DNA from 3 places in the Pseudomonas sp. RL_15y_Pfl2_60 genome. Region 1 is predicted to be linked to each of the others. Evidence: predicted binding sites of a transcription regulator. Region 1 holds the regulator's gene; each other region holds the start of a gene.
The links. The regulator sigma-54, encoded in region 1, starts transcription at its own class of promoters, with help from an activator protein. The targets are predictions, from matches to a motif close to ANTGGCATNNANNTTGCTNT.
Positions count from the first base shown of each region.

Region 2: nirB (nitrite reductase large subunit NirB) is a predicted target of sigma-54. The motif match lies at 3,686-3,705, and genes of this name have one in related genera.
Region 3: AACY26_RS06265 (CmpA/NrtA family ABC transporter substrate-binding protein) is a predicted target of sigma-54. The motif match lies at 3,957-3,976, and genes of this name have one in related genera.

Region 1 is NZ_CAXAOE010000001.1:975,775-983,113, reverse strand. Features, by position in the region: gene tldD (metalloprotease TldD) at 1-293, shown strand, start outside; gene yjgA (ribosome biogenesis factor YjgA) at 400-918, opposite strand; gene pmbA (metalloprotease PmbA) at 1,027-2,373, shown strand; gene AACY26_RS04660 (HPr family phosphocarrier protein) at 2,428-2,700, opposite strand; gene rapZ (RNase adapter RapZ) at 2,713-3,570, opposite strand; gene ptsN (PTS IIA-like nitrogen regulatory protein PtsN) at 3,587-4,051, opposite strand; gene hpf (ribosome hibernation-promoting factor, HPF/YfiA family) at 4,067-4,375, opposite strand; gene AACY26_RS04640 (RNA polymerase factor sigma-54) at 4,556-6,070, opposite strand; gene lptB (LPS export ABC transporter ATP-binding protein) at 6,206-6,931, opposite strand; gene lptA (lipopolysaccharide transport periplasmic protein LptA) at 6,935-7,339, opposite strand, start outside.
Region 2 is NZ_CAXAOE010000001.1:85,631-92,969, forward strand. Features, by position in the region: gene AACY26_RS00400 (HupE/UreJ family protein) at 1-494, shown strand, start outside; gene nirD (nitrite reductase small subunit NirD) at 546-917, opposite strand; gene nirB (nitrite reductase large subunit NirB) at 917-3,478, opposite strand; gene AACY26_RS00415 (bifunctional protein-serine/threonine kinase/phosphatase) at 3,826-5,553, opposite strand; gene AACY26_RS00420 (formate/nitrite transporter family protein) at 5,605-6,417, opposite strand; gene AACY26_RS00425 (c-type cytochrome) at 6,835-7,339, opposite strand, start outside.
Region 3 is NZ_CAXAOE010000002.1:240,568-247,906, reverse strand. Features, by position in the region: gene alaC (alanine transaminase) at 1-393, opposite strand, end outside; gene AACY26_RS06275 (pyridoxal phosphate-dependent decarboxylase family protein) at 516-1,880, opposite strand; gene AACY26_RS06270 (ANTAR domain-containing response regulator) at 2,031-2,609, opposite strand; gene AACY26_RS06265 (CmpA/NrtA family ABC transporter substrate-binding protein) at 2,628-3,836, opposite strand; gene acnB (bifunctional aconitate hydratase 2/2-methylisocitrate dehydratase) at 4,053-6,653, opposite strand; gene AACY26_RS06255 (DUF1289 domain-containing protein) at 7,202-7,339, shown strand, end outside.

The sequences.
Region 1 (7,339 bases):
TCTATTGCGCCAACCTGGGCGGCGGACAGGTCGATATCACCAGCGGCAAGTTCGTCTTTTCAACCAGCGAAGCCTATCTGATTGAAGATGGCAAGATCACCGCGCCCGTCAAAGGCGCAACCCTGATCGGTAACGGCCCTGAAGCCATGAGCCGGGTTTCGATGGTGGGTAATGATCTCGCGCTGGACAGCGGCGTAGGCACTTGCGGTAAAGATGGCCAATCTGTCCCGGTCGGGGTGGGCCAGCCAACTTTGAAAATTGATGCTATTACCGTCGGTGGGACTGGCGCTTGAGATTAAAGGCTGCAAAGCCAGTTGGGATCTTGAATGCAAAAAGCTGCAAGGCGAGCCGTTGCAGCTTTCAGGCACGGGAGGGATCCCGTGCAGTGGTTTCGACAGATCAGCGCAGGCCGCGCTTGCTCTCGTCCAGTTCGCGGATGTATTTGAAGATTTTACGCGAAGCCGTAGGCGCTTTGTTTTGCGCAGTTTCATGTTGGCCCTGGCGGATGAGCTGGCGCAGGTGCTGACGATCGGCTTCAGGGTATTCGCTGACGAAGCTTTCAAGGGTTTCATCGTTGCCGTTGAGCAGGCGGTCGCGCCAGCGCTCAAGGCTGTGAAAGCGTTCGTTGTATTGGCGTGTCGAGGCGTCAAGTTGATCGAGCAGGGTCAGAATTGCGTCAGTGTCCTGATCGCGCATCAACCGGCCGATAAACTGGGTGTGACGTTTTTTCGCCGAATTAGCCGTGTGCTTGGGCGCTTCAGCCAACGCAGTACGCAGCTCTTCGGTAAGCGGGAGTTTGTTTAGCAGGTCAGGCTTGAGGGCCGCCAGGCGTTGACCGAGATCTTGCAAGGCATGCAGTTCGCGTTTGACCTGGGTTTTACTCTTCTCTGTGGAGAAGTCGTCAAGGTATTCAGACATGGGGGCGATCCATTGGAAAACGTCGTCATGATAGCAGTTAGTTCTGAGTTGTAAGCGGTTGGGCCCGACAGGGTGCAGCTCACAACGAAAATAATTTCAGGAGTAAGTATGAGTTCAGTAGACGTCGTTGGCCCACAAGCGGTGCCGCAGTTACAGGCTCAGGTGGAGCAGATCATAGCCGAAGCCAAAAAACAGGGCGCGAGTGCCTGTGAAGTCGCGGTTTCTGTTGAGCAGGGCTTGTCGACCACGGTGCGCCAGCGTGAGGTCGAAACCGTTGAATTCAATCGTGACCAAGGCTTTGGCATCACCTTGTATCTGGGGCAGCGCAAAGGGTCGGCAAGTACTTCGGCGACAGGTGATGCGGCTATTCGCGAGACAGTAGCGGCCGCGCTGGCGATTGCCAAGCATGCCTCAGAAGATGAAAGCGCGGGCCTTGCAGATGCTGCGCTGATGGCGCGTGAGCTGCCGGACCTGGATCTATACCATGGCTGGGCGATTACCCCCGAGCAGTCGATTGAGCATGCATTGCGCTGCGAAAGCGCCGCATTCGAGGCCGACAAGCGAATCAAGAACGCCGATGGCACCTCCTTGAGTACGCATCAGGGTTGTCGCGTCTATGGCAATAGCAATGGTTTCATTGGCGGTTACGCGAGCACCCGGCACAGCTTGAGCTGCGTGATGATTGCTGAAGATAACGGGCTTATGCAGCGCGATTACTGGTATGACGTGAATCGTCAGGGCGAATTGCTGGCCAGCCCTGAAGCCATTGGTGCGCGTGCGGCCATGCGCGCTGTCAGCCGGCTTGGTGCACGGCCAGTGCCAACCTGTGAAGTGCCGGTGTTGTTCGCCGCTGAGTTGGCTACAGGCTTGTTCAGCAGCTTCCTCGGGGCGATCTCTGGCGGCAGTATTTATCGCAAGTCATCGTTCCTTGAAGGGGCTATCGGCCAGCAGCTTTTCCCACAATGGCTGAGCCTCGATGAACGTCCGCATATTCCGAGGGCAATGGGCAGCGCGTCGTTCGACGGCGACGGCCTGGCGACCTATGCCAAATCCTTTGTTGAGAACGGCGAGCTGTTGTCCTATGTGCTCAGCACTTATTCCGGGCGCAAGCTGGGCATGCCAAGCACCGCGAATGCGGGTGGCGTGCATAACCTGTTTGTCACCCACGGCGATGAAGACCAGCAAGCGCTGATCAAGCGCATGGGGCGTGGCCTGTTGGTGACCGAGTTAATGGGCCACGGCCTGAATATGGTGACCGGTGATTACTCGCGCGGCGCAGGCGGTTATTGGGTTGAAAACGGTGAGATCCAGTTCCCGGTCCAGGAAGTGACCATAGCCGGCAACATGCGGGATATGTTCAAGCAAATTGTTGCTGTGGGTAATGATCTGGAGTTGCGCAGCAGTATCCGCACCGGTTCGGTGCTGATCGAGCGGATGACCGTTGCTGGTAGCTGATCAGGCAGGGCGGGTGATGGTTTGTCATCCGCCCATTGGTTTGCCGCAATCTCGCTACTCGCCTTCATCGAAGTAGTTGTTGATCAGCTCGAGCAGGGCGTCGAGCGCCTGTTCATCCTGTTCGCCTTCGGTAAGTAGTTGAACTGAGGTGCCTTTACCGGCTGCCAGCATCATAACCGACATGATGCTTTTTCCGTCGACCATGCTCTCTGGCGTGCGGCCAACCTTGATGCTGCAAGGGTATTGTGTGGCAACGCCGACAAACTTGGCGGCAGCCCGTGCGTGCAAGCCGAGCTTGTTGATAATGGTTACTTCGCAGGCGGGCATCGCGGCAATTCCTTAACTGAGGTCGCGGTGGCGGGTCTGGACGTTTTTGAGCTGGGCCTTGAGTGCTTTGCCCAGGCGGTTGGCGATATACACCGAGCGGTGATGCCCACCTGTGCAGCCAATGGCGATCGTCACATAAGCGCGATTGCTGGCCGCGAAACGTGGCAACCATTTGCTCAGGTAGTCATGGATGTCCTGGTACATGTCCTGGACGTCCGCCTGACTGTCAAGGTAGTCCGTAACGGGTTTTTCAAGCCCCGAGAAGTCACGTAGCTCAGGGCGCCAGTATGGGTTTGGCAGGCAACGCACATCAAACACCACGTCTGCATCAACCGGCATGCCGCGCTTGAAGCCAAAGGATTCAACCAAAAATGCAGTGCCCGGATCCGGCTTGTTCAGCAGGCGCAAGGCGAGGGTATCGCGCAGTTGGTAGAGATTCAGGTGGGTGGTGTCGATCTTCAGGTCGGCCAGATCAATAATTGGCTCGAGCAGCAGGGTTTCATCGGTAATAGCTTCTGCCAACGAACGATTGTCGTTAGTCAGGGGGTGACGCCGACGCGTTTCAGAGAAGCGCTTGAGCAAGGTTTCTTCGTTGGCGTCCAGATACAGCAGGTCGCACTGAACATTGCGCGCACGGACTTGCTCAAGCAACTCGGGAAACATGTTCAAGTCGCTTGGCAGGTTGCGTGCGTCAATCGACACCGCGACGTTAGGGTGAACTGAATCTTTTTGCTGAAACGCTCGTTCAGCTAGCTGAGGCAGCAAGCTGGCCGGCAGGTTGTCTATGCAGTAAAAGCCGTTGTCCTCAAGTACATCAAGGGCGGTACTTTTACCTGATCCTGAACGCCCGCTGACTATTATCAAGCGCATGTAGGTTCCCTGTCGTTTAGCTGTTGTTCTGTACGTCGACAACAACCTGATACAGGGCGTCATTGCTTTGCGCCTGGCGCAGTCGCTCACGGACATCGCTGCGGTCAAGCATGCTCGCTATTTGACGAAGCAGCTCAAGGTGTTCATCCGTCGCGGCCTCAGGCACCAATAGCACGAACAGCAAGTCAACCGGGGCGCCATCAATCGCGTCAAAATCGACAGCCGATTCGAGCTTGAGCAAGGCGCTGATGGGTGCATTGCACGCAGGCAAACGGCAGTGTGGAATGGCGATGCCATTACCAAAACCAGTGGACCCAAGTTTTTCGCGGGCGATAAGGCTTTCGAAAATGTCTTGTCCATCGAGGTCGGGCAATTCGCGCGCAACCAAGTTGGCAATCTGTTCGAGAACACGTTTTTTACTGCCGCCCGGCACATTCACCAAGGAACGGCCGGGGGTCAGGATATTTTCAAGTCGGATCATAGGAGTTGGGCGATATCAACGGGCCATTGCGCCCTGTTGACGGTCGAGCTGCTTTTCCTTGTGCTTGATAAGTTGTCTATCGAGTTTGTCGGTCAGTAAATCGATTGCTGCATACATGTCATCATGTTCGGCGTTGGCGACAATTTCGCCGCCAGCAATGTGTAAGGTGGCTTCGATTTTCTGCTTGAGCTTCTCGACCTCCATAATGACTTGCACATTGGTAATCTTGTCGAAGTGGCGCTCTAGTCGACTGAATTTTTCGTCGATGTAGTCGCGCAGGGCGTCGGTCACATCCAGCTGGTGTCCACTGATGTTGACTTGCATACCGCTTTCTCCTTGTTGCCGTGTGTAAGAGACAGGCTGAGTTGCCTGCCGCCGGAACACTGTGGCGCGTAAGACCCCCAGAAATCGAGTCTGACACCTTTACGCCCTTAGTATGGCTGCTTTTAGCTAAGAGCGGGTCAGTTCGATAGTGATTGAGACGATCTTCCTGTTCATCAGCTGTTACATCAGTCGCTTGCGTTCACTTGAAGGCGCGATACCGAGAGACTCTCGATATTTAGCAACTGTGCGTCGAGCTACTTGAATGCCTTGTGTCTCCAGTAAACCAGCGATCTTGCTGTCACTCAACGGCTTTTTTGCATTTTCCGCTGCAACCAGTTTTTTGATGATCGCGCGGATCGCTGTAGACGAGCATTCTCCGCCTTCGGAGGTACTGACGTGGCTGGAGAAGAAGTATTTCAACTCGTAAATGCCGCGGGGGGTGTGCATGAATTTCTGGGTGGTCACCCGGGAAATGGTCGACTCGTGCATGCCAACCGCTTCGGCGATATCGTGCAGCACAAGGGGTTTCATCGCCTCGTCGCCGTAGTCAAGGAAGCCGCGTTGATGTTCAACGATCTGGGTCGCAACCTTCATCAGCGTTTCGTTGCGGCTCTGCAGGCTTTTGATAAACCAGCGGGCTTCTTGCAGCTGGTTGCGCATAAAGGTGTTGTCGGCGCTAGAGTCGGCGCGACGTACAAAACCTGCGTATTGCGCATTGACGCGCAGCCGGGGCATGGCTTCCTGATTGAGTTCAACCAGCCAGCGCTCGTTGTGTTTGCGCACAATGACATCGGGTACCACGTATTCGGGTTCGCTTGATTCAATCTGCGAGCCCGGACGTGGGTTGAGGCTTTGGATCAGTTCAATGACTTGGCGCAGCTCATCTTCTTTGAGCTTCATGCGCCGCATCAGTTGGCTGTAATCGCGGTTGCCCAGCAGATCCAGATAGTCATTGGCAAGTCGCTGTGCTTCGGCAAGCCAAGGGGTTTTGGCGGGCAGTTGGCGCAGTTGCAGGGTCAGGCATTCGCGCAGGTCGCGCGCGGCAATACCAGAAGGCTCAAACTGCTGGATGCGGTGCAGGACGGCTTCTATTTCGTCCAGTTCGATGTCCAGTTCAGGGTCGAAGGCTTCGAGAATCTCTTGCAGGGTTTCTTCGAGATAGCCCTGGACGTTGATGCAGTCGATCAGGGTGACTGCAATCAAGCGGTCCTTATCGGACATGGGGGACAGGTTGAGCTGCCAGAGCATGTGGCTCTGCAGGCTTTCACCGGTCGAGGTGCGTGTGGTGAAGTCCCATTCGTCGTCATCGCTGCTGCTGGGCAGGCTGCTGGCGCTGGTTTGGTAGACATCTTCCCAGGCTGTATCCACCGGAAGCTCGTTGGGGATACGCTCGTTCCACTCGCCATCTTCCAGGTTGTCCACGGTTTGCGGGGTATCCTGGAAGCTGGTTTCTTGGTAGCTGTCCTGTTGTACAGGCTGCTCGGTGGTCGCGGTCTCTGCGCCGTCGGCCATGGGGTCCGAGTTATCGAAGTCTTCGCCGTCTTCTTGGCGTTCGAGCATTGGGTTTGACTCCAGTGCCTCTTGGATTTCTTGCTGGAGATCCAGGGTCGACAGTTGGAGTAAGCGAATGGCTTGTTGCAGCTGAGGAGTCATCGTCAGCTGCTGGCCCATCTTCAGGACTAGCGATGGTTTCATTGCAGACCTTATTTACCGGCGTCTTTGCGCAATCCACTACAGGGCGCCGGATGGGCGCCTCAAGGAAGCAAATTATATGCCCGAATTGCAGTGCTTTGCCTAGCTGTTGACGCTAATCGGTTGAGAAAAACTGGGTTAAAGGCGGAATTCATGGCCCAGGTAGACTTCTTTAACCGTCTGGTTGGACAGAATCGCTTCTGAATCACCTTCCGCAATGAGTTGGCCGTCGCTGACGATATAGGCGGTCTCGCAAATATCCAGCGTTTCGCGCACGTTGTGGTCAGTGATCAGTACGCCGATACCCTTGGCTTTCAAATGGTGGATGATTTGCTTGATATCACCAACCGAGATCGGGTCGACACCGGCAAATGGTTCATCGAGCAAGATGAATTTCGGTGCGGTTGCCAGGGCGCGGGCAATTTCAACCCGGCGTCGCTCACCGCCGGACAGGCTCATGCCCAGGTTGTCGCGAATATGGTGAATATGGAATTCCTCAAGGAGGTTTTCCAGTTCAGCTTCGCGGCCTGCACGGTCAAGCTCTTTACGCGTCTCGAGAATTGCCATGATGTTGTCGGCAACGCTGAGCTTGCGGAAAATCGATGCTTCTTGAGGCAGGTAGCCAATGCCGGCGCGTGCGCGGCCGTGCATGGGCTGATGGCTGACGTCGAGGTCGTCAATCAGGATGCGCCCCTGATCAGCCTGCACTAAGCCCACGATCATGTAGAAGCAGGTGGTTTTACCTGCACCGTTAGGGCCAAGCAGGCCGACGATCTGGCCGCTGTCGATGCTCAGGCTAACGTCACGGACAACCTGGCGGCTTTTGTAGCTTTTAGCCAGGTGTTGGGCTTTCAATGTAGCCATTAATTACTGCCCTTGGGTGGGTTTGTTCTTCGGCTGGATCACCATATCGATGCGTGGGCGCGGCGAGGTCACCTTGGTGCCTGTTGCGCGGCCTGCGTTGACGATTTGGCGCTGCGTATCGTAGACAATTTTCTCGCCTTCGAAGGTATTTCCCTCTTGAATAACCTTGGCTTGGTCAATCAGGACAATACGCTCGTTGGCGGCAAAGTATTGAATGGTCAGGCCGTAGGCCTTGACGATTTCTTTGTCTGCAGCGGGTTTCTGCTCATAGTAGGCAGGGCGTCCGACCGAGGTGAAAACGTCGATCTCGCCTTTGGCGTTCTGGGTAATGGTGACTGTGTCACCCTTGATTATCATGGTGCCTTGAGTGATGACGACATCGCCGCGATAAACTGCAACACCTTGTTT
Region 2 (7,339 bases), 890 kb from region 1:
TTGAGGCTGGCTGGCTGCACCCCTTATCCGGCGTTGATCACCTACTGGCAATGATCGCCATTGGCGCCTGGAGCTGCCAGATGGGCGGCTGCGCCATCTGGATTGTGCCGAGCGCCTTTGTCTGCAGCATGCTGTTCGGTGGGGTGCTGGGTTTCGAACAAATCGACTTACCCGGTGTTGAGATTGGTATTGTGCTGTCGGTAATTCTGCTGGGGCTGGCAATCGCCCTGGAGAAAACCTTTCCTGTGGTCATTGCCGCCTTTGGCGTGGGCATTTTCGGCATATTCCATGGCTACGCCCACGGCTACGAAATGCCGGTGATGGACAATAAACTGGCCTATTCCGCCGGTTTCCTGAGCACCACAGCCTCGCTCCATGTGGTCGGTGCTGTCGGCGCACTCTTGATACTCAAGCTGCCTCGTGGCCGCGTCATTCTCTGCACATTGGGCGCTATTTGTGCTCTGAGCGGTGTCTACTTGGCGACTCAGCTCTAACCACAGCACTTCCTTTGGGCGATGCATAACGCGCATTGCCCAAGGGATGATTCAGCCCAGTGCAATCTCTACAGTTTCGCCATGCAAGCGCACAGGCCAAGTACGCAGGCTCTGCTCCGGATACTCAAGGCAGGCGCCATCTTCCAGGCGGAAGTGCTGCTTATAAAGTGGCGCGGCGATGACCAAATCACCAGCTAAACTGCCAACAATACCCCGACCAATTACGTTAGCGCCTGACTTAGGGTCGCGGTTATCGACTGCATACAGCTGGTTGTCCCCGGCCTCGCTCGGTAGGTAGAACAACGCCACTTGCGCGCCATCAGCCCAGGCCACCACGCCCGAATTAGCGACCAGGTCTTGACGACTGCACAAGAACTGCCAATTCAGGTTTTGCTGCTGCATTGTTGCATCTACGCGGCTCATCAGACCACCTCCTCGAATAGCGGGATCAGGGACAACTCGGTATCACGGACAGGACGACGCTGCTCACGCTCCTTAACGAAATGAATATCCGGATCGTTGCGCTTGTCGTTGACGAAGGTGCGAAAGCGCTTGAGCTTCTCCGGATCCTTGAGTGCATTGGCCCACTCGCACTCGTAGCGATCGACCACCAGTTGCATCTGCGCTTCCAGCTCGCTTGCCAGACCAAGGCTATCGTCGATGATGACTGCCTTGAGGTAGTCCAGGCCGCCTTCAAGGGATTCACGCCACACGGAAGTGCGCTGCAAGCGGTCGGCGGTGCGGATGTAAAACATCAGGAAGCGATCGATATACCGAATCAGCGTGGCATCATCCAGATCAGTCGCGAACAATTCAGCGTGACGCGGACGCATACCGCCGTTGCCGCTGACATAAAGGTTCCAGCCGTTTTCAGTGGCGATGACGCCAACATCCTTGCTTTGCGCCTCGGCGCACTCGCGAGTGCAGCCAGAAACGGCAAACTTGATCTTGTGTGGTGAGCGTAAGCCCTTGTAGCGATCCTCCAGAACCAGTGCCATGCCCACGCTGTCCTGCACGCCGTAGCGGCACCAGTTGCTGCCCACGCAAGACTTCACGGTACGCAGCGACTTGCCATAGGCGTGGCCCGTCTCGAAACCAGCGGCAATCAACTCGCTCCAGATATCCGGTAACTCGTGCAGTTGCGCGCCGAACAAGTCGATGCGCTGACCGCCGGTGATCTTGGTGTAGAGATCGTATTTTTTCGCCACTGCGCCAATCGCAATCAAACCATCCGGAGTGATTTCCCCGCCGGGAATGCGCGGCACTACCGAGTAGGTTCCATTTTTTTGCATGTTGGCCATGAAGGTGTCATTGGTGTCTTGCAATGGCACCAGCAAGGGATCGGTGATAGAGCGATTCCAGCAGGATGCGAGCACTGAGCCGACCGCTGGCTTGCAAATATCACAACCAAGATGGCCCTTGCCGTGCTTGCTCAACAGCTCGTCGAAACTCTCGATGCCCTCAACGCGCACAATCGAATACAACTCTTGGCGGGTATAGGGAAAGTGCTCGCACAGGCTCTTGTCGACAACCACGCCACGGACGGTCAACTCATGTTCGAAAACCTGCTTTAGCAAAGCAGCACAGCCGCCGCAGCCAGTCCCTGCCTTGGTGCAGGTTTTAAGCCCCGCAAGGTCGGCACAACCGCCATCAATGGCAGCGCACACCGCGCCTTTATTGACGTTATGACAGGAGCAAATCGTCGCTGTGTCCGGCAATGCATCGGCGCCGAGTACCGGTGCGCCCTCGCCTTGCGGCAAGATCAAGCAAGCTGGATCAGCCGGCAGCTTGATGCCATTTTGTACATATTGCAGCAAGGTATCGTAATAACTGTTATCACCCACCAGCACAGCGCCAATAGCATGCTTACCGTCTGGTGAGACGACAAGCCGACGGTAGCTGGCCGTGGCTTCGTCGATAAAGCGGTAGCTGCGTGAGCCTGCAGTTGCGCCATGCGCATCACCGATCGAACCGACATCGACCCCAAGCAGCTTGAGCTTGGTCGACATGTCTGCGCCCATGAACGGCGCGCTGTCTTCGCCGCATAACTGCGCGGCAACCGCGCGGGCCATTTGATAACCGGGGGCTACCAAGCCAAAGACGCTACCGTTCCAGGCGGCGCATTCACCAATGGCGAAAATCTGTGGATCGCTGGTAAGGCAGTTGTTGTCGATCGCCACGCCGCCACGCGCCCCCAGCTCAAGGCCACACTGCCTGGCAAGGGCGTCCTGTGGACGGATACCGGCGGAAAAAACGATCAGATCAGTCTCTAGAAACTCATCATCAGTAAAGTTCATGCGGTAGCGATACTCATCACCCGCACTAATCGATTGCGTGGCACGGGACAAATGCACACTCACGCCAAGCGCTTCAATTTGCGCCTTGAGCGCCAAGCCGCCGTGATCATCCAGCTGTACAGGCATCAGGCGCGGCGCAAACTCAACCACATGCGCTTCCAGCCCCAAGGATTTCAAGGCATTAGCCGCTTCCAGTCCTAGCAAGCCGCCACCGACTACGACTCCGCGCCGGGCGCTCCTGGCTGCGACCTGGATAGTGTCCAGATCGGCCAAGGTGCGATAGACCAACCGCGAGTCACCTTCGGCGCCTTCGATTGGCGGCACGAATGGATAGGAACCTGTGGCCAGCACCAGCTTATCGAAGGCGAAACAACCATCGGCAGTAATCACCTCGCACCGCTGGCGATCGATCTCCAGCACGGGTACGCCCAAATGCAAGGTCACACCCGGCTGTTGATAGAGCTCGGCAGCGCTCAACGCAAGGGACTCGGCATCACGACCAGTAAAGTACTCGGAAAGGTGAACCCGGTCGTAGGCGCGCAACGGCTCTTCACTGAACACATGAATCTTGTACTGAGCCAGCGCACCGTGCTCAATCAGCTGCTCGACACAATGATGACCAACCATGCCATTGCCAATAACGATCAGAGTTTGCAGATTATTCAAGGTTGCGACACTGGAGTTCATAGAGCACCCATCCAAGCCAATCACGTTTTTTAAGCCAAAAAAAAGCGCCTGAAACCTTTCGGTTCCAGGCGCCTTTGCCTGTTCTTTAACGCTAAACAACTGGCTGCGATGCCTTGCCTAGCGATTGTTGCCCATGACCTTTACAGACAGTCCGATCACCATTGATCGCATGGACCGCCCTCGGCCAGAGAGGGCATTAGCTTGGTAAAAGCAAGGCTTATGCCACATTGTCAAAAGCGCTGTTGCAGGCACCTTGCGCCTTGCTCAACTGCAGTTCGACGGCGCATTGGAACTCCAATGGTGCATATTCCGCTTGTCGCGCACCAGACTAATGCCAAATACCAAGGCTAAACCCCCCGGCTCAGCAGCCATACAATCACCAATGCCAGAAGCGCCGACAGCCCTTTCCAAAACAGCAGCGGGTTACGCTCCAGTAATGGCGGTCGGTGCTTGCTGAGAATTTCCCGACTGGGTTGGCGCAGTTCAAAAATAAACTCAGAAAGTGCGGCGTAGCGCCTAAGCGGGTCTGCTTGCAGCGCCTTGTGCAAGACATCATCAAGCCAGACTGGCAGCCCTGGATCGATCGTTCGCAACGGCTGGTAGATCAGGCGATTCTGCGCCGCACGACTTTTGCACTTGGCCACCTCAGCACCATAGGGCAGGCGGCCACTGAGCATTTGATAGATGATCACCGCCAGTGAGTATTGATCAGAGCGCGGCGAGCCGCTTTCGCCCAAAAAGTATTCTGGCGCGGTGTACTGGGCTGTGCCGAGTAACTGGTGGCGCTCGTTTGGCGAGGCAATTTCCATGAGCCCGGCGACTTGCGCCGAGCCAAAGTCGATCAGTTTCAAGCCACCGCCGGGTTCAACCATGATGTTGTCGGGGCGCAGGTCCTGATGCAGCATTTCCAGACGATGGAACGCCTGCAAGCCTTTACCGATTTGCTCAGCCATGACCCGCACCTGCTCCAACTCAAGCCGTGGATGATCGAGCAACCATTGGCGCAGAGTCTGGCCTTCGACAAATTCACTGACGCTGTACAGGTAATTGCGCTTGCGTGTCTGCGCAGGGGCCTTGAGCACGTATGGGCTGTCGATGCGCCGCGCCACCCATTCCTCGCCGAGCAGACGCTCCAGATGCGCAAGGTCGTGCTGCTGATCCACCGAAGGCGCCTTGAGCGCCACCTGTGCTTGGCTCTCGCTGTCTTGCGCCAGATAAACATGACTGCGACTGCTGGCGTACAACTCGCGGATAATCCGATAACCATCAAACACCATGGGCGCCTCAAGCAGCGGGGCGAACGGCAATTCACTCAACTGCAGTTGCAACTCGTTGGCGTCCTGATGCCCCAAGCTGTCGATCCGGACTATCTGCAGCGTGAGATTGTCATCGCTGCCCTGCCCGTACGCATGCTCGACAATCGCCCGGGCAGCGCTATCCAAGTCATGGGCGTGCGCCGTAATCAACTCGGTCATACACGCTGCACTGGCAAACTCGTAGACGCCATCGCTGGCAAACACAAAGTGATCGCCCGGTTCCAGCAGGAAGCTACGGTAGTCGAGTTCAAGGTGCGCGTTGATCCCCATTGCCCGGCTCAGGTAGCTCTTGTTTTGCGAGATCCAGAGGCGGTGATCCTCCGTCAGTTGTTCGAGCTGGCTGCCGCGCAAACGGTAGATGCGCGTGTCGCCTGCATGGAAGATGTGCGCCGTGGTCGACTTGATCACCATTGCGCTGAGCGTGCACACATAACCCCGGTCAAGGTCATAGCGATACTGGCTCTGGCGCGTTTGTGCATACAGCCAGGAGTTCGTCGCCATCAGCACACGCTGTGCCGACGTCTTCACCGACCATGCATCGGATGTGCAGTAATAATCGCTGAGGAAGCTGCCAATGGCCGTCTCACTGGCGATATGACTCACTGTACTACTGCTGATGCCATCTGCCAGGGCGATGGCAATGCCTTTGCTTGACAGCTGCGGCTCCTGCGGAATGCAGATGCCGTGAAAATCCTGATTGGTCGGCTTGCGTCCCCTGGTCGAGTATTGCCCTACCGAAACCTTGAGCTGGCTTGTCATGCGACTCCCGATACGCCCCGCCAGCATCTGGACCGGGGCGTTATGGCGTAATTAACTGAAAGAGCGCTTAGGAGCCGTCCTCACATGGGTGGTGTAGAGGGTCAGGCCGGTAAAAGCCAGGCCGCCAACCAAGTTACCCAGTGCAGTCGGGATTTCATTCCAGAGCATGTAGTCCATTACCGAGAAATTACCGCCCATGATCATCGCTGACGGGAACAGGAACATGTTCACCACCGAATGCTCAAAACCCATGTAGAAAAACAGCATGATCGGCATCCACATGGCGATGGTCTTGCCACTGACGGTGGTCGAGATCATCGCTCCCACAACCCCCATCGAAACCATCCAGTTACACAGCATGCCGCGCAGGAAAATGGTCACCCAACCCGCCAGGCCGTATTCGGCATACCCCAGAGTACGCGCTTCACCGATGTGCGAGATTTTTTCGCCGATGACACCCGGGCTGGCTGAAAAGCCATAGGTAAAGACAAATGCCATCATGATCGCCACGGTCAATGCTCCGGCGAAGTTGCCGGTAAACACCAGCCCCCAATTACGCAGAACACCGCTAACAGTGACACCGGGACGCCTGTCGAGCAACGCCAATGGCGTGAGCACGAACACCCCGGTGAGCAGGTCAAAACCCATCAGGTAAAGCATGACGAACCCCACCGGGAACAGCATGGCCCCCACCAGCGGCATACCGGTCTGCACGGTGATGGTAATTGCAAAAACCGCGGCAAGCGCCAGGATCGCACCGGCCATAAATGCACGAATCAAAGTGTCACGGGTGGACATGAACACCTTGGATTCACCGGCATCCACCATTTTGCTGACAAACTCAGCAGGCGCTAAATAGGACATAGTTTTTCTCTGAATGTGAGTTTAAAACGCAAAAAAAAAGCGCCTAGAGCTTTTCAGCTCCAGGCGCCTTTGCCTGTTCATTCATGGGCTCAACCGCCCCTGCTTGGTACAACTGCCAGTAACGCTCAACGCCCGTTGATCGCCGTTGATCATTGGGCCACTACATTACGCAGTCTTGGTTGGGTTCCAACACTGATGCAAACAGAGCAAGTTGCGCGCCAAACTTCCTCAACCGGCATTGCAGAGCCTCCGCCCGGGTTTATCGAACCAACAACAAGGCACCTTGGAACCAAAACAGAGCATTGCCCGGGGAAAGCGCCCCATTGTGTGACCGAATATCTAAGCCATAAAAAAACCCGCTACCAACAGACTTGATGGCAACGGGTTGCTTGTCCTTCGCGCTTATATGCAGTGCAGTTAATGCTCGGCGGAAGGTGCTTGCTCCTGCAAAGCCTGGATATCGCTGACAGCCAGGTCACCGGGCTTGCCACCCCAGCTCTGGCGCAGGTAATTGAGCAGGTCGGCCAGTTGTTGGTCACTCAACTTCTCGGCGAAACCCGGCATCGGCTGCATGCGCTCGAAGCCAGTAAATTGCTGTTCACCAATACCGTCCTCTATCACTCGCAGCAAGTTACGCGGGTCGTCCAGGCGCAGCGTAGTGTTACCACGCATGGCTACCGCGATATGCGGCTTGCCCTCGCCGCCTGCAGCGTGACAACCGGCGCATACATTCAGGTATTGTTGACGACCCTTTTGTGCACTGGGGCTGAGCTTGTCGAATGCCACTTCGCTCAACGCTTTAGCTTCTGGCGGCTGGTCGCCGAGCAAGAAGGTCGCCATAGCCGCCAGGTCTGCATCACTCAAGTGCTGGGTGCTGTTGTGGAACACCGGGTACATCTCGTTGAACATGGTGCCCTGCGCG
Region 3 (7,339 bases), on a different contig from region 1:
GTAGCTGGGGTTTGGCACCAGTACCGTATCACCATGATCCAGCGTCGCTAGCATCAGGTGAGCCAAGCCTTCTTTGGAGCCGATGGTGACGATGGCCTCATCTTCAGGATCGATATCCACCTGGTAACGGTCGGCATACCAGCGTGAGATCGCTCGGCGCAGGCGCGGAATACCGCGCGAAGTCGAATAGCCGTGGGTGTCTTCACGCTGGGCAACAGTGCAGAGTTTTTCAACGATATGGGGAGGCGTCGGGCCGTCTGGGTTGCCCATGCTGAAGTCAATGATGTCCTCGCCACGGCGACGGGCTGCCATCTTCAGTTCAGCGGTGATATTGAAAACATAGGGAGGGAGACGATCGATGCGCGCAAAGCGGCGCTTAGCTTGCTCAGCCATGTAAACCTCAACGTACGTAAGCGCCCGGAACCGTCCGAGCGACGCTGGCCACTGCGGTGGCCGGTGATGAAGATATACGCAGTGAGCCAGGGTTGTCGAGTGGTTGCGCTGCAATTACAGGTTCAGCTGCTGGTTTGCTGTTTGAGTGCAATCAGCAGGTCAGCGAGTAGTTCGATATCCGCATCAGTGGTGCGCCAGGATGAAATACTCAGGCGAAAGGCAGGGCGTTCTTGCCAGATTGTCGGTCCAAACCAGACTTGTCCGGATGCCTGGGCGGCCAGGCGGATTGCAGTGGTCTGTTGATCAGTATCTGCCCGCACCAGAACTTGGTTAAGTACAACCCGGTTGAGCACCTGATATCCGGCAGTGCGCAGCCGTTCAGCCAGATGGCTGGCCTGACGAATGTGGTTGTCTATCATCTGGCGCAACCCCTCGCGGCCAAGTGAGGCGAGAGCCGCCCAGATCGGCACCCCGCGCGCCCGGCGCGAGAACTCCAGGGTCAGGTTTTTCTGTGCATCCTTTGATGCCGTGGCGTAGGCCGCATCGCTGTTCATCGCCGCAGCAAGTGCATCCGCATCACGGCAAATAGCCATGGCGCCGTCGTATGGTGTGTTTAGCCATTTGTGTCCGTCGGTGGTCCAGCTATCCGCCAGTTCGACGCCGTCGACGAGTTCAGCAGCAGATGAGGCGCGAGCCCACAAACCAAAAGCACCGTCGACGTGGACCCATGCACCCGCTGCTTTGGCGCTGGGAATAAGGCTGCAGAAGGGGTCGAACTCGCCGGTATTGACTTCGCCTGCCTGTAGGCAAAGGATCGTCATATCATCCAGCGCTGGCAACTGCAGTGGATCAATCCGGCCATGCTCGTCCACAGGCGCAACGACTAGCCGGTTCATGCCAAAACCCAGTACGCGCAAAGCCTTCTTCACGGTGATGTGTACGCTAGCTGATACCACGACACGTATCTCGGGCGCGCCAATTAAACCATCACCGTCAAAGTCCCAGCCTTTGCGTGCCAGCAGTGAGCGCCGGGCTGCAGATAGGCACGCCAGGGTGCAGGCCGTTGCGCTGGTACCAAAGCCGACTGCACTGTTACTAGCTAGCCCCAAAGCTTCGAGCACCCAGCGCCCGGCAATGCGCTCGATTGCATCAACGGCCGGGGAGTTGTCGAACGACGAAGCGCATTGATCCCAGGCGAGCACTATGCGTTCGGCTGCCGCAGCGGCGGGGAGGGTGGCGCCGATAACAAAGCCGAAATAGCGCGAGCTGTTGGAGCTGACTGTGGCCGGGGATGCGATGTCATCAAGCAGGGCTAACACCTGGTTTGCAGCTATGCCTTGTTCACTGAATGGCAGGTCAAGCGTCTTGAGTCCGGCAATGGCTTGGTGACTGGGGAATACCGGGCGCTGTGGCAGGCTGTCGAGGTAGTTGAGGGCACGCTGGTCTGCTTCGGCAAGAAGCAGGCGCTCGTCACTTTGCTGGGGCATGTTGAGTTCACTGTTGGTGGCTGCTGATACTTGATCTTAGCCATTGAACAGTTGCTGGCGCAGATACAACCGGCCATTGAGCCGGCTATACAGTTTGCTGTCCGTGACAGGTGCGAGCAGAACAGTGGCGCCCCAAGCGGTACAGTCCGCTTATTTGCCGAGCAAATCGTGCATGGCAATAATCTGCTCGGCCACTTGTGCGAGCTTTTGTTGGCGGCTCATGGCTTGGCGACGCATCAGGGTGTAGGCGGCTTCTTCATCGCAGCTTTTCATTTTCATCAACAAGCCCTTGGCCAGCTCAATCCGTTTGCGTTCAGCCAGTTGTGCGTCGCGTGCGTGTAATTGCGCGCGCAAGGCTTGATCGCTCTCAAAGCGGGCCATTGCCACATCTAAAATCGGTTGCAGGCGCTGGGCGTGAATACCTTCCACTATGTAAGCACTGACGCCCGACTGAATGGCTTGGCGCATGACGCTGGGGTTGTGTTCGTCAGTGAACATGACAATTGGGCGCGGCTGGTCACGAGTCACCAGCACCACTTGCTCCATGACGTCACGGCTGGGGGATTCACTGTCGATCAGGATTACATCCGGGCGCACAGCCTCAACCCGAGCGGGCAGGTCGATGGTCAAGCCGGATTCGTCGATGACTTCAAATCCGGCCTCGGTCAGTGCCGCTTTGAGCCGGCCGACTTTTTTCGGTGTGTCGTTTATCAGCAGTATGCGCAGCATATCTTGGCCTCCTGCCAGTTATTGGGCGGTGACTGAGTTATCGCTCAAGGCGTGAAGGGCAAAACCTCGCGCATAGTCCACCGGGTTGCTGCCGTCCCAGCTTTTGCCATCGAGCAGGGTGCTGCTGCGCATCGCAGGTGGCACCGGGATGTTCAATGCCTGCGCCGCCTGGCTGTAGATGTCGATTTGCTGGATACGCTGCGCGATACCCAGGTAGTCGGGATCATCACGTAGCAAGCCCCAGCGGCGGAATTGGGTCATAAACCAGATGCCGTCGGATAAATACGGCATGTTGACTGCGCCGCCGGCGTGGAAGCGCAGTGGGTGCGGGTCGGCCCAGGCATTGCCGAGACCGTCTTGGTAGTTGCCAAGAAATCGCGGTTCTATGGCAGACAAGGGAGCGTCAACATAGTCGGCGCTGCTGATCAGCTTGGCCGTGCTGCGTTTGTTTTCCGGGTTTTCGTCAATGAAACGGCTGGCTTCAAGGACGGCCATGGTGAGGGCTCGCGCGGTATTGGGATAAAGCTCGATGAACTCGCGTGTGAGGCCCAATACCTTTTCCGGGTGGTCTGGCCAGATCGCTTGAGTCGTAGCCACGGTAAAGCCTTGACCTTGGTCTACTGCCAAGGCTCCCCATGGCCCGCCTGCGCAGAAACCGTCGATACGTTGCGCGTTAAGGTGTGCAACCATTTGTGCGGGCGGCACCACTACGGTATTGACGTCAGTGAGCGGGTGTATGCCTTGGCTGGCCAGCCAATAGTAAAGCCACATGGCGTGCGTGCCGGTGGGAAAGGTTTGCGCGAAAGTAAGTTTTGCACTGCTTTGATGCACGTATTGTTTGAGTGCATCGCCATTGGTCACGCCTTCGCGCTTGAGTTGTTCCGAGAGGTTAATCGCCTGGCCGTTGTGATTAAGGCCCATCAGAATTGCCATCTCGGTGGGCTGGCCGCCAATTCCCAAGTGGGTGCCGTAGATTTGGCCGTATAGTGATTGTGCAGCGTCGAGCTCGCGGCTCAGCAGCTTGTCGCGCAGGGTGGCCCAAGATGATTGGCGCTGCAGATTGAGGGTCAAGCCATAGGGTTGGGCAAAGCCTTGTGTGGCAGCCACAATCAATGATGCCGAGTCTGTCAGGGCCATAAACCCAAGATTGAGGACGCTCTTTTCTGGGCCATCGGAGCCGTTAACCCAATCCAGTACATCTGTGCGGTTAAGTGTTTGATCACCCATTTAGCATTCCCTTTACAACACAAAAAAGCGCCGTTCCAGTCGCTGCGCAGAGCAGTACCGAGACGACGCCATTGTCGATAAGCGAGATCCGTAGTTGGAGCTGCTTGCTGTGTGTCTAGCAAAGCAATCCATGTGCCAGCGGACTTGAGCAAAGGGCGTGATCACACGCAAAAAAAAGCCCCGCACTGGGCGGGGCTTTTTCGATGCTAGTAACGCTTAGGCTTGAACGACCGGGATATTGGCGTTCGCAGCTGCTTCGCGGAACTCAGCAATCTGGTCGAAGCTCAGGTAGCGATAAACATCAGCAGCCATGCTGTCGATGTCTTTCGCGTAGCCCATGTACTCTTCAACCGTCGGCAGTTTGCCGGTGATTGCAGCGACCGCAGCCAGTTCGGCAGAGGCCAGGTACACGTTAGCGCCATCGCCCAGACGGTTCGGGAAGTTACGCGTCGAGGTGGAAACCACTGTGGAGTTGGCTTCTACACGTGCCTGGTTACCCATGCACAGCGAGCAACCCGGCATTTCCATGCGTGCGCCAGCCTTGCCGAAGATGCCGTAGTAGCCTTCTTCAGTCAGTTGGTGAGCGTCCATCTTGGTCGGCGGCGACAGCCACAGACGAGTAGGGATGCCACCTTTGACTTTATCCAGCAGCTTGCCAGCCGCGCGGAAGTGACCAATGTTGGTCATGCACGAGCCGATAAACACTTCGTCGATCTTCTCGCCCTGAACGCTCGACAGCAGACGAGCATCGTCTGGGTCGTTTGGAGCGCACAGAACTGGTTCTTTCAGTTCTGACAGGTCGATTTCGATGACTTCAGCGTATTCGGCGTCAGCATCAGCGCTCATCAGTTCCGGGTTAGCCAGCCATGCTTCCATCGCTTGCGCGCGACGTTCCATGGTGCGTGCATCGCCGTAGCCTTCGCTGATCATCCAGCGCAGCAGGGTGATGTTCGACTGCAGGTATTCGGCAATTGCCTTTTCCGGCATCTTGATGGTGCAACCAGCAGCGGAACGCTCTGCCGAGGCGTCAGACAGCTCGAACGCTTGTTCAACGGTCAGTTCGTCGAGACCTTCGATCTCAAGAATACGGCCGGAGAAGGCGTTGATCTTGCCTTTCTTCTCAACAGTCAGCAGGCCTTTCTGGATCGCGTAGTAAGGGATTGCATGGACCAGGTCACGCAGGGTGATACCAGGCTGCATTTTGCCCTTGAAACGAACCAGGATGGATTCCGGCATGTCTAGCGGCATAACGCCGGTAGCTGCTGCGAATGCAACCAGGCCCGAACCTGCAGGGAACGAGATACCCATTGGGAAACGGGTGTGCGAGTCACCACCAGTACCAACGGTATCTGGCAGCAGCATGCGGTTCAGCCAGCTGTGGATGATGCCGTCACCGGGACGCAGCGAGACACCACCGCGGGTGCGGATGAAGTCAGGCAGAGTGTGGTGAGTGGTCACATCGATTGGCTTTGGATAAGCCGCAGTGTGGCAGAACGACTGCAACACCAGATCAGCAGAGAAGCCCAGGCACGCCAGGTCTTTCAGTTCATCACGGGTCATCGGACCTGTGGTGTCTTGTGAGCCGACGGTGGTCATCTTCGGTTCGCAGTAAGTGCCAGGACGCACGCCTGCTACGCCGCAAGCCTTGCCAACCATCTTCTGCGCCAGGGTGAAGCCTTTGTTGCTGTCGGCTGGCTGCTCAGGCTTTTTGAACAGGTCAGCAGGTGGAAGCCCCAACTCAGCGCGTGCTTTGTCGGTCAGGCCACGGCCCACGATCAACGGAATACGGCCGCCTGCACGAACTTCGTCGAGCAGCACAGGGGTTTTCAGTTCGAAGGTGGTGATAACTTCGTCAGTGCCGTGTTTGCACACTTTACCGGCGTATGGGTATACGTCGATGACGTCGCCCATGGCGATGTTGGTTACATCAAATTCGATCGGCAGGGCGCCAGCATCTTCCATGGTGTTGTAGAAGATTGGCGCAATTTTGTTACCGAAGCAGAAACCGCCAGCGCGCTTGTTTGGCACGTAAGGGATGTCGTCACCGAAGAACCAGAGTACCGAGTTGGTCGCGGATTTACGCGAAGAGCCGGTACCGACTACGTCACCTACATAGGCAACTGGGAAACCAGCAGCGCGGATCTCTTCGATCTGCTTCAGTGGGCCAGTCACGCCTTGTTGCTCAGGCACGATGCCGTCGCGAGCCATTTTCAACATGGCCAGGGCGTGCAGCGGGATATCTGGACGCGACCATGCATCTGGAGCGGGTGACAGGTCGTCGGTGTTGGTTTCGCCGGTCACCTTGAACACGCTCAGGCTGTACTTCTCAGCGATTGGAGCGCGTTTGGTGAACCATTCGCCGTCTGCCCAGGACTGCAGCACTGCTTTAGCGTTGGCGTTGCCTGCCTTAGCTTTTTCGGCGACGTCGTGGAATGCGTCGAACATCAGCAGGGTGTGCTTCAGTTGCTCGGCGGCAACGGCGCCCAGGGTGGCGTCTTCGAGCAGTTCAACCATGGTGGCGATGTTGTAACCGCCTTGCATGGTGCCCAGCAGTTCGACAGCACGCTTTTTGTCGATAAGTGGGGAGGTTGCTTCACCTTTGGCGACAGCAGAGAGGAAACCTGCCTTGACGTAGGCGGCTTCGTCCACTCCTGGTGGTACGCGATTGGTGATCAGGTCGACGAGGAATTCTTCTTCGCCAGCAGGCGGGTTTTTCAGCAGTTCAACAAGACCTGCAGTTTGTTCGGCGTTCAGCGGCTGGGGCACGATACCCTGAGCGGCACGCTCTGCTACGTGTTTGCGATAGGCTTCAAGCACAGTTATTACCCTCATCAGTGGTCCCAAATTCTGTCCGGGACGCATATCCAGAAAACACCGAATCAAGCGCTGTAAAGGCTTTATGGGCCAATCAGCCGAGATTTCAGGGATTTCTTCCAGAAGCTGCTTTCAAAGTTTTACGCCGGCAGGACGAGATCGATGAGGGCTGGCACCAGTATTTGGGGTAACCAAATAGCGGTGCCAACATCGTACCTGCAGGATTAACTGTGCTCGTGACGCTTTGAAAACAGCTTCCAACGGACTTTGGCGCCTATAAAAGGCCCGACGATTCTACTGGAAAGCGCGAGTAAAGTTAAGCTAAAGCCTTGATTGCGCATGTTTGTACAAAAAACAATCAAAAGCGGCTTAAAAATCCTACACGCGCCGATTTTAATGTCTTGTGAGTCGAGATAATGGCAGTTTTGTCATCTTTTGTCGGAAACGGCATTTTTAGAAAAACATCTATTCACACAGTTTTTCCTGGGTGAACTGACTTAGACAAAGGGCTAATATGCCCGCCTGTTAGTCATGTGAATGTTGTTTTTGCTATGTCCAGTCAGCCGATTAAAACGCCCTGTGTTGGCCTGTGTTCTACGGTCTATGGCGACCTTGTGTGCCGCGGCTGCAAGCGTTTTCACCATGAGGTGATTGCCTGGAACGGCTATGACGAGCAAGCCAAGCAAGCC